One region of the Streptomyces sp. NPDC054842 genome, then DNA from elsewhere that is predicted to be linked to it. Evidence: riboswitches for the same ligand, from Rfam matches in the RefSeq annotation. Region 1 holds a riboswitch; each other region holds the start of a gene.
The links. A riboswitch is a leader RNA that binds a small molecule or an ion and turns the genes downstream of it on or off. The one in region 1 is predicted to bind cyclic di-AMP.
Positions count from the first base shown of each region.

Region 2: linked by a shared signal. The riboswitch ahead of ACWGIS_RS11485 (peptidoglycan DD-metalloendopeptidase family protein) and the one ahead of ACWGIS_RS04200 (hypothetical protein) in region 1 are both predicted to bind cyclic di-AMP.
Region 3: linked by a shared signal. The riboswitch ahead of ACWGIS_RS27335 (LysM peptidoglycan-binding domain-containing protein) and the one ahead of ACWGIS_RS04200 (hypothetical protein) in region 1 are both predicted to bind cyclic di-AMP.

Region 1 is NZ_JBSGZN010000003.1:238,884-242,149, forward strand. It holds gene ACWGIS_RS04195 (hypothetical protein) at 77-553, shown strand; gene ACWGIS_RS04200 (hypothetical protein) at 1,061-1,321, opposite strand; cyclic di-AMP (ydaO/yuaA leader) riboswitch at 1,329-1,500, opposite strand; gene ACWGIS_RS04205 (hypothetical protein) at 2,889-3,266, shown strand, end outside.
Region 2 is NZ_JBSGZN010000011.1:134,151-137,416, reverse strand. It holds gene ACWGIS_RS11490 (SGNH/GDSL hydrolase family protein) at 1-456, opposite strand, end outside; gene ACWGIS_RS11485 (peptidoglycan DD-metalloendopeptidase family protein) at 763-1,638, opposite strand; cyclic di-AMP (ydaO/yuaA leader) riboswitch at 1,641-1,799, opposite strand; gene ACWGIS_RS11480 (heavy metal translocating P-type ATPase) at 2,180-3,266, opposite strand, start outside.
Region 3 is NZ_JBSGZN010000041.1:2,422-5,687, reverse strand. It holds gene ACWGIS_RS27340 (HAD family hydrolase) at 1-502, shown strand, start outside; gene ACWGIS_RS27335 (LysM peptidoglycan-binding domain-containing protein) at 496-1,230, opposite strand; cyclic di-AMP (ydaO/yuaA leader) riboswitch at 1,234-1,393, opposite strand; gene ACWGIS_RS27330 (CocE/NonD family hydrolase) at 1,851-3,266, opposite strand, start outside.

The sequences.
Region 1 (3,266 bases):
ATGATCATCCCGCCGCTGGTCGTTCCGCAGCGCGTCACGGCCCAGGACTGGGCGCGTATCCCGAGGAGAGTGGCCAATGGGCCGTAGCAGCGCAGTGCCCGCCGGCCTGCTCGTCCTGCTGCTGACCGCAGGCTGCTCGGGAACCGGCAAGGGCGACGGAGCCGAGCCCGCCCCGCACGGTGCTCAATCAAGCACCGAGTCGAGCAGCGGTTCCGAGACTGACGACCGCCCGAGCGGGACGCCGTCCGCATTCGAACTGCCTGCCGGCGCGAAGGTTCTCGTACCTACGACCCAGGGAACCGGCGACGCCGACCTGCCGGCTTTCAAGCCGGAGACAGACGTCTACACCGTCTACGCGACCTGCACCGGCGGAGGCTCGATGAGCATCGCCCACCGCGATGCCCCGCAGGAGGACGCCACCAGGATTCGCTGCGGCGGGCCGGAAACCATCGGCCAGGTGTACACGGACTCGGTCACCGAGAAGCTGTCCGTCCAGACAAAAGGCGCCGTGAACTGGACGCTGGCCGTGGTGTCGGGCAAGTACGACGTGTAAGCGGGCGCGGGCAGCGGCCCTACAGTCGTGAAAACGAAGAGACCCCCTGGGGCCAGGTGAACAACCTGACCCGAGGGGGTCTGCCTTCATGTGGCGGCGCCAGGATTCGAACCTGGGAAGGCTGAGCCGGCAGATTTACAGAGGGCTCGCCCAACGCTGCCTGATCAGGCCTTTCGTTCTGCGTCACGTCGTTCGGGGGACGCACGGGGGAATCCCCCGTCGCCTCAAGTCGCACAACCGAGCAGCACGGCGGCCTGACCCAGCGAGGTCCGCCCTGCGCATTCTTCGTCCACCACGGCCTTTCACCAGCGCGAACTTCGACCAGTGAGACTGCGCCTCTGAACTGGAAGTCCGCGAGTCAGAGGTATGAAAAAGAGACTCCGGCTTGTGTGCCAGAGTCTCTCCACGCGTCTGCTTGTGTCTCTCACACGGGATCGCCGTGTGGTTGCCCTAGCCGCTCCTGATGGATGCCGGGGGACTAGGTAGAGCCACGGTTGTCCTGAGCGATCAGGACTGGTTGCGGACGTACTTGATGATCATGATGAGGAATCCGGGTAGCGCGAATGCCGCCCCAACTCCCATGACGACGGCCCCGAAGTACGGCAGGTGCCCCATCGTCCGTGCTGTGATTCCGGCGCCCATCCCGGCGATCATCCCCACCAAAAGGATGATCACGGCTTCGAACTTTCGGATCTTCCCATCATTCTCGTTGCTGGCACCGGGGTTGCCGGTACCTGAACCATGCGTGCTTCCATGCGCCGCACTCATCGCAACCTGATCCTTCGTCAGCTGCCTGTGAAGGATGACCTGTCGGATTCGGGCTGGCGAAGTAGCCCGGCCGCTGCTGCGGCTTCACCCCAAGGCCCACCCGGAAAGCTGCTCCGGCGGACCGTCACGCTGGGTCCCCCACTCCTGCCGTCTCCATGTGTGATCGACAGAGCATCAGGGCAGCGGCAGGACTCGGCATCCACCCCGACGGCCGCACCGTTACTGAGGTGGGGGCTTGTCGTTAGCCTGGATCTTGACTCACAAGCGAGCGAAAATCCCAACGGAAATCGCTATCTGTGGGCTTACTCACGCGGCTCTCGTTGAACGCAATAATCATACTAATTCTGGTCGTGTAAACGGATGCTGACGGTCCATGAGTTGGCTTCGTAGGTAACAGCACGTGGATGCGCGTAGAACCTCGCTCGACGGTGCCCTAGCCGCCCTCAACGCGCTTCACCGTGGGGCAGACGTGTACGGCTTCCGGGGCAAAGGTGGCGCGTTGCGTGCACTGGGGGCGCGCATGCGGGCAGACGCGCCCTTGCGCCACGCAAGTTACCTACCAGTTTAGTCCCGCTGGTCAGAAGAGCATTCATCGAAAAGTCTGAAATGAGGGTCCAACGGGATTACCCGTGGGCATCCGCGGCGTATGTAGCTTGCAGTTATCGCGATCATCGTTGCCTCGCTCAGTTCCACAGGCTCCGCAGCTTGCATGGCCGCCTAATGGTCGAACCTTCGAAACGTGTGGCCTCAATGCAAGCAGCTCTCGCTCGGGCTATCAGTGGTTTGCCTCGGCGCTGGCCCCGACAAGTTCTCGGTTTCGCTGGCGGAGTCTGGCGCTTCTGCGTTTACAAGTGGAATGGATCGTGCCTGTTTGTCAGTGGTGGATGCGATGATGGAGGTAGTTGATTGAGAGGAGGAGATAACCATCAGCACACCAGTACGCAAGCCGGCGAAGAAGTTGAAGGCGGGTGACCACCTGAAGTTGTGGAACGGCAAGACAGCAGAAATTCTGTCCATCGAACCAGGAATCAACCAGAATGGCACCAAGTGCCTTATCCTGCGCCTGTACAAGGCGGGAACAATGGTCGTAAAGACCGGACGTATCATGACGATGCACTATCAGACGCAAGGCAAGTAACTCGACTGTGGGTTCGGGCGGGGTGGGCACCCTTTAGGGGCGCCTCCCCCGTTCACCAGCGTGTCCTGGCGCGCGGTCATGGCGGTCGCTGTCCCGCCCGCAGGACAGCGAGGACTGCGGTTGGCAGATTTCAAGACCGTCCCTCGGGCGGTGTCCCAAGTGATCAGTACGAACCCAGGCATGATGTCGTTTAAGCCCTTACACGAGGCCGCCCACCCCTGGTAGGAGCCGGCCGCGAGGACTCTCAGCAGCCTCAGCTATCGTCCGGGCCATTAATTGGGGAGACGGACCAGTAATTTCTCCCGCCCGTCCCGCCACTGGAGGACGTCTGGGGGGAGCAGGGGCGATCCCACCATGCGGATGTTGGCCCCCCGGGCCGAGAACGCCCGTAGCGTTAGCGAGCCCTGGGCGCCTGGGTAGCATTTTGCAGTGGACTGGATATCACCAGTAAGCACTCTGGCGGGAGCCGTGGTTGGCGTGGGGGCGGCGTTGATCGCCGAGCGTCTCCGCTGGCGCCGCGACCAGCAACGGGAGGCTGTGCAGACGCGCAGGGCTGTGTACTCGGAGTTTCTGATGGCGCTGAGCCGCGGACACTCCGACATGCGAAGTATCGTTCTGCGGCCCGACCCTCCGTCCGGCGACGTGCTCTATGGCGAGCTTCATCAAGCCCTCGACGGCGCTGGTATCTGGCGCCTCAGGCAGTGTCTGTCACTCACTGCCTCAGCTGAGATCATTCAACTGGCCGAGGCCGCGTGTGATGCCCTGGCCTCGATGCGTGACCGGCTCATAGAGGAACCGACCATCCGG
Region 2 (3,266 bases), on a different contig from region 1:
CACCGGGCAGCCGTAGCGGTCGGCGATGGCGCGTACGTGTCCGTTGTACGTCGCGATCTTGCCGCGCAGGTGCTTGAGCACGGGCACGCCGCGGGTGTCGAACCCGGTGGTCACCATGACGGTGCCGACGGCCGAGGTGAGGTCGGCGACGGCCCGTTCGAAGCGCTCGGCGACCTCGTCGGGATCGGTGCCGGGCCGGATGATGTCGTTGCCGCCCGCGCAGAAGGAGACGAGGTCGGGTTCCAGCGCCTTGGCCTGCGGAAGCTGGTCCGCCACGATCTGGTCGAGCAGTTTGCCGCGTACGGCGAGGTTGGTGTAGCCGAAGTCGCCCTCGGGCCGTCGGTCCGCGAGCAGTACGGCGAACCGGTCGGCCCAGCCGACGAAGGCCCCGTCCGGACCGGGATCGCCGACGCCCTCGGTGAAGCTGTCCCCCACCGCCACGTACGACCCGATCACTGATCTGTTGTCACTCTTCGAATCGTCTGCCACATCGGCCCATGATTCACCTTTTGATGTGAGCTACGCGACCGTAGGAAAGGGTTGACGGGCGGTGAGATAAGCCACTCGTCAAGTGTTGGTCAATCCCGGAATAAGGCGGTGTGCGAGGGCGGTTGACGAGCCTCAACGCCTGCGGTCCGCCGTCCTCGGTAGGTGCTCCCCGGACGTCCACGCGTGCACTGCGAGCGACGTGCCGCCGGCCCGGTACGACAGAGGCCGGACCCCCGTGATCGGGGTCCGGCCTCCCGCGTGCGGGTGCGGGTGTCAGCCGACGGAGACGCCGTGCGCGCGCAGGTACGCGAGCGGGTCCACGTCCGAGCCGTAGTCCGGCGTGGTGCGGATCTCGAAGTGCAGGTGCGGTCCGGTGACGTTGCCGGTCGCGCCGGACAGGCCGATCTGCTGGCCGCCGGTCACCGTCTGCCCGGCCGAGACCGACAGCGAGGACAGGTGGGCGTACTGGGAGTACTGGCCGTCGGCCTGCCGGATGACGACCTGGTTGCCGTACGCGCCGCCCCAGCCGGCCGAGACGACGGTGCCCGGTCCGACGGCCTTGAGGGTGGTGCCGGTCGGGACGACGAAGTCGACGCCGGTGTGGTAGCCGCTCGACCACATGCTGCCCGCGGTCTTGTACGAGGTGCCGACGGTCGCGCCCTCGACCGGCAGGGTGTAGCCGGAGCTGCTGGTCGCGGCGGCCGGGGCGGCCTTCGTCCTGGCCGTCTGGGTGGTCTTGCCGGACGGCTTGGCCGCGGTGGACGGCTTGGCGGGGGCGGACGCGGCCTTGCCGCCGAGCGTCAGCTTCAGACCCGGGTGGATCAGCGCGGGGTTGCCGCCGATGGCCTTGCGGTTGTCCTGGTAGAGCTTCTTCCAGCCGCCGCTGACGTCCTGGTCGTCGGCGATCTTCGCGAGGGAGTCGCCGGCCTTGACCGCGTAGGTCTTGGCCGCGGCCTTCTGGGCGGCGACGGGCGCGGCGGCGACGGTCTTCTCCGTGGCGGCGGAGGCGGCGGCCGCCGGAGTGGCGGCGTGGGCGCCGGCGGCTCCCAGCAGGGGCAGCGCGAGTGCGGCGCCACCGGTGCCGGCGACGGCTATCGAGCGGGTGATGCGCAGGGACTTGGGACGGCGGTGCTTACCCTTCGCGGGCATGGTGATTTCCTCTCCGGCGCCTGCGAGGTGAGCTGTCGGGTGCGAGCTGGAGATGCCCGGCCGCGTTGCGCGCGGCTTAACCCCTAGCCCGTTCCGGAGACCGGAACAGGCGTCGTACCTGTGGGTCCCCCGCTCCTGCCGTGGACGGGTGAGTGTGCGGGTTCCGGGCGGCGGCAGGATTGGGCGTCCGTCCGGAGTGAGGGTGAACGTAAGCGACATGAGAGGGCCTGGACAAGCTTGTGTGGTTCCTGTGCACACCCATTTCTTGATCCATGTCCCTATTGCCGGTGACTGTCCGTCGACGGGTGATCTTTCCGTAGCCGAAATCCCCTGTCGGCCCCGGGGATTTGGCGGACGGCGTCGGCGACGCACCGTCACCGGTATGACCCTGCTCACGCGGTTGGACGCCAGCACGCCCTAAATCACTGCCAGTTGGCCTCAAAGCAATAAATAGGACAGAACGGCCACTTGCGACACGAGGGGATATCCGTCGCAAGTGGCCGCTCCGTCCCGTCCGTGGCCGGGGTTCGCGGGCGCGGGGTCAGCCGAGGGGCCGGAAGCCGCGCAGCCGCAGGGAGTTGCCGACCACGAAGACCGAGGAGAAGGCCATGGCGGCTCCGGCGATCATCGGGTTGAGCAGTCCCGCCGCGGCGAGCGGCAGGGCGGCCACGTTGTAGGCGAAGGCCCAGAACAGGTTCGACCTGATGGTGCCCAGGGTCCTGCGGGACAGCCGGATCGCGTCGGCGGCGGCGCGCAGGTCGCCGCGTACGAGGGTGAGGTCGCCGGCCTCGATGGCCGCGTCGGTGCCGGTGCCCATGGCCAGGCCCAGGTCGGCCCGGGCGAGCGCGGCGGCGTCGTTGACACCGTCGCCGACCATCGCGACGCTGCGTCCCTCGGCCTGGAGCCGCTCCACGACGGCGACCTTGTCCTCCGGCATGACCTCGGCGATCACCTCGTCGACGCCGACCTCGGCCGCGACGGACTCGGCGACGGCCCGGTTGTCGCCGGTGAGCAGGACCGGGGTGAGGCCGAGGGCACGCAGCCGCCGGACGGCCTCGGCGCTGGTGTCCTTGACGGCGTCGGCGACTTCGAGGACCGCCCGCGCCTCGCCGTCCCAGGCCACGGCGATCGCGGTGCGGCCGGCAGCCTCCGCGGAGGTCCTCGCGCGCTCCAGCTCCGCCGGCAGGCTCATGGACCACTCCTGGAGCAGCCTCGCGCGGCCGACGAGGACGGCGTGACCGTCCACGACGCCCTGCACGCCCAGCCCGGCGACGTTGGCGAAGTCCTCGGGGACCGGCAGGGTGACGCCCCGCTCCGCCGCCCCGGCGGCGACGGCCCGGGCGACGGGGTGCTCCGAGGCGTGCTCCAGGGCGCCCGCCAGCCGCAGCACCTCGGTCTCGCTGGTCGCGGGGGTGGTGTGGACGGCGAGGAGGGTCATCCTGCCGGTGGTGACGGTGCCGGTCTTGTCGAGGAGGATCGTGTCGACCTTGCGCGTGCTCTCCAGGACTTCCGGGCCCTTGATGAGAATGCCGAGCTGCGCGCCCCGGCCCGTGCCCACCATGAGCGCGGTCGGGGTCGCCAGGCCCAGCGCACAGGGGCAGGCGATGATCAGCACCGCCACCGCGGCG
Region 3 (3,266 bases), on a different contig from region 1:
GGGTTATCTGATGCCGCACCCGACGCTGCCCGCGGTGCGGGTGCGGCGCCGTGACGACCTGTGGACGCGGCCCATCAGCAAGGTGCTGCTCCGCCACCCCACCTTGTCCGACGACGAGTTGGCGTCGGTGGCGCGGATGACGGTCGGTTCGCTGGCGACCGTCACCATGTCGGGTCCCGGCACCGTCGAACTCCAGCCATACGGCGTGACCAAGGCGACGGGCCTCGCGCTGGCCGCCGGTCACCTCGGCCTGTCGCCGGCGGACACGATCGCGTTCGGGGACATGCCCAACGACATCCCGATGTTCGACTGGGCCGCCCACGGCGTCGCCATGGCCAACGCCCATCCCGAACTCCGGGCGGTGGCTGACGAGATCACCCTCTCGAACGAGGAGGACGGCATCGCGGTCGTCCTGGAACGGCTGTTCCCCGGCCCTGGGGACCGGGGAACAGCGGGTCTCGCGGTCCGGGGGGCCGCCGCCGCCCCGGGCCCGGCTCAGTAGGCGCCGAAGACGTTGTCGATCGAGCCGTACTTGTCGGCGGCGTAGTTGCAGGCCGCGGTGATGTTCGCGACCGGGTCGTACGGGTCCATCGACGTGCCGTCCACGTGGTACGCGGCGAAGGTCGGGTCGATCACCTGGAGCAGGCCCTTGGAGGGCGTGCCGGCCACGGCGTTGGAGTCCCAGTTGTTGATGGCCTGGGGGTTGCCCGAGGACTCCCGGATGATGTTGCGGTGGATGCCGTCGTAGGAGCCCGGTATGCCCTTCTGGGCCATGATGTCGAGGGCTTCCCTGATCCAGCCGTCCAGGTCGTTCGTGTACGTCTTCGCGGTCGCGGGCGCGGCGGCCGTCTTCGTCGTCGCGGCGGCCGTCGTGGCCGCCCCCTTCAGGGTCTTCGTGCCCACGGTCAGCTTCAGGCCCGGCCGGATCAGCGACGGGTCGCTGCCGATGACGGCGCGGTTGGCGTCGTACAGCTTCTTCCAGTCGCCGGTCTTGGCGTGGTCACGGGCGATCTTGGACAGGGTGTCGCCCGAGGCCACCTTGTAGGTGACGAGCTGGACCTGCGGGACGGCGGCCGGCACGGACTGCGCGGCCTGGGCCGGCTGTGCCGCCTGGGCGCCGGTGGCGCCGATGAGCGGGAGTACGAGTGCGGCTCCGCCCGTTCCGGCGGCGACGAACCCGCGGGTGAGGGCGTTGTTTCTGGGACGGCGGTGCTTGCCTCGAGCGGCCATGGCGCGTTTCCTCTCCGATGCCTGCGAGGTGAGCTGTCGGGTTCGGGCTGGGAGGTGCCCGGCCGCACATGACGTGCGACTTGACCCCAAGCCGTTCCGGGCGCTGCCGGACCGGCGCTTACGTGGGTCCCCCGCTCCTGCCGTGCGTGGGTGGGTGGGGTCACCGAGCGGCGGCAGGATTAGGCGGGGTCCGCTCGGATCGACGTGAACGTATGCGAGAGCACATGTCCGAAACAAGGCCCGATTTCCCGTGCCACGGCATTTGATCTACCTCTGACCAGGGGGGAAATGGTCCGATTAGACCGGAACGTGAAACTCAACTTGCCTTTAGCAAAGGCGGACTTGCGAGGCTCGATCGGCCGGAAGATCGATTGGGGCGTGACCCATTTCACGCGGCCAAGACATGTCAAAGCATCGGCAACACAGGCAAGTCGGTCATTAACGGGCGGCCGGGAGGCGCCGCCGGTTCACCGCGAGCCTCGGGACGACCCGCGCCACGGGCTCCCGGGGCGACCCGCGTCGCGTGGCCCCGGGGCGGACGGACGGCGAGGGGCGTGGACGCGCGCCGGGCACACCACGCACCCTGATCCGGGCAACGGGGGCGGACCCAGCGGGTGCGCCTAACCCGCCGTGCGCGGGATGCGCCGCTCCCACGTCCGGTGGAAGACCACCTCGTCGCCGTCCGTGCAGATCACCTCGTTCGAAGTGATGAACTCGCCCGCGTCGCAGCTGACTTCGGAGTGGGTCTCCACGCGGGCGTCCCATCCGGTGTCCGGCCGGTGCAGCCGGATCGACCAGTCCGAACGGGTCCGCGCGGACAGCGGATCCCACTCACCGGTCGTGAACGTCTCCAGGGCGTCCTCCGTGACCTCCAGGCCGTCCGGGTACACCCGGGTGTCGCCGTGGCGCGGGTCGACCTCCAGGCGCCAGACACCCGCGGCGACATCGCGCACGACCAGCCGTTCCGGCCGGGGTTCGTCCAGGGTCGCCGGGACGACCGCGCCCAGCGGCTCCGACTCCTCCGGTTCCCCGAAGGTGATGGAGGGGTCCGACTCCCGTACCCGCACCGGCAGTTCGAGGGAGCTGCCCTCCGGGTGCAGGGTGAAGCCGGTGTCCGAGTCCGGCTGCGGCCAGATCCACGGCCAGTACGCCGAGGAGACGGCGAGCCGGATGCGGTGCCCCGGCGGGAAGGCGTGACCGATGGCGCTCAGCTCGAACGTCACGTCCCCGGTCGCGCCCGGTGGCCACTCCACCACCCGGTCCGTGCCCTCCCGGGCGCCGAGGTTCAGGACGCCCCGGGTGACGAGCGCCGACGCCCCGTCCGGGAACACGTCGCAGACCCGCGCGACGACCTGCCCGCGCGGCACGGGCGACGTCAGCCGCAGCCGGACCCTGGGCCGTCCCAGTACCCAGGTCTCCTCCCGCACCTCGAACTCGAAGCAGGCCGACTTCGCGTCCTCGTCCCGCTGGTCCGGCGGCAGGTCCCCGTCGTCCCCGACGGGCAGGAAGCGGCCGGCGTCCAGGCCGGTGTGCAGCGGGGAGCGCACCGGCACCGGCACACCCCGCAGCGCGTACGTCACCGGCGTCACCGTCGGCGCGGGCCAGGCGTCGTCCCCCACCCAGCGGCCGGCCAGCACCGGGTGGACGGTGGCCGGACGGTGCGAGTCGCAGACGTAGGCGCGCAGCAGCGGCTCGGACATCACACCGGCGCCCGGGGCGTCGGCGCCTTCGGAGCCGGGCCGCAGCCAGTGGTCCCACCAGCGCAGAGTCTCCTGGAGGAAGCCGATCGCGGGGCCCGGCGGCAGCCCCCGGTCGGGGTACTGGTGCGACCAGGGCCCGATCAGCCCCCGTACCCGGTCGGCCGGGAGGTGCTCGACCAGCCGCAGCACCGTGTCGCGGTACGGGTCGTGCCAGCCGCCGACCGCCAGCACCGCGGCCCGCACCGAGCCGTAGTCCTCGCGCACGCTGCCGCGCCGCCAGTACGCGTCCCGCGTCTGGTGCGCCAGCCAGGTGTGGACGAACGGGTCCACGGCCTC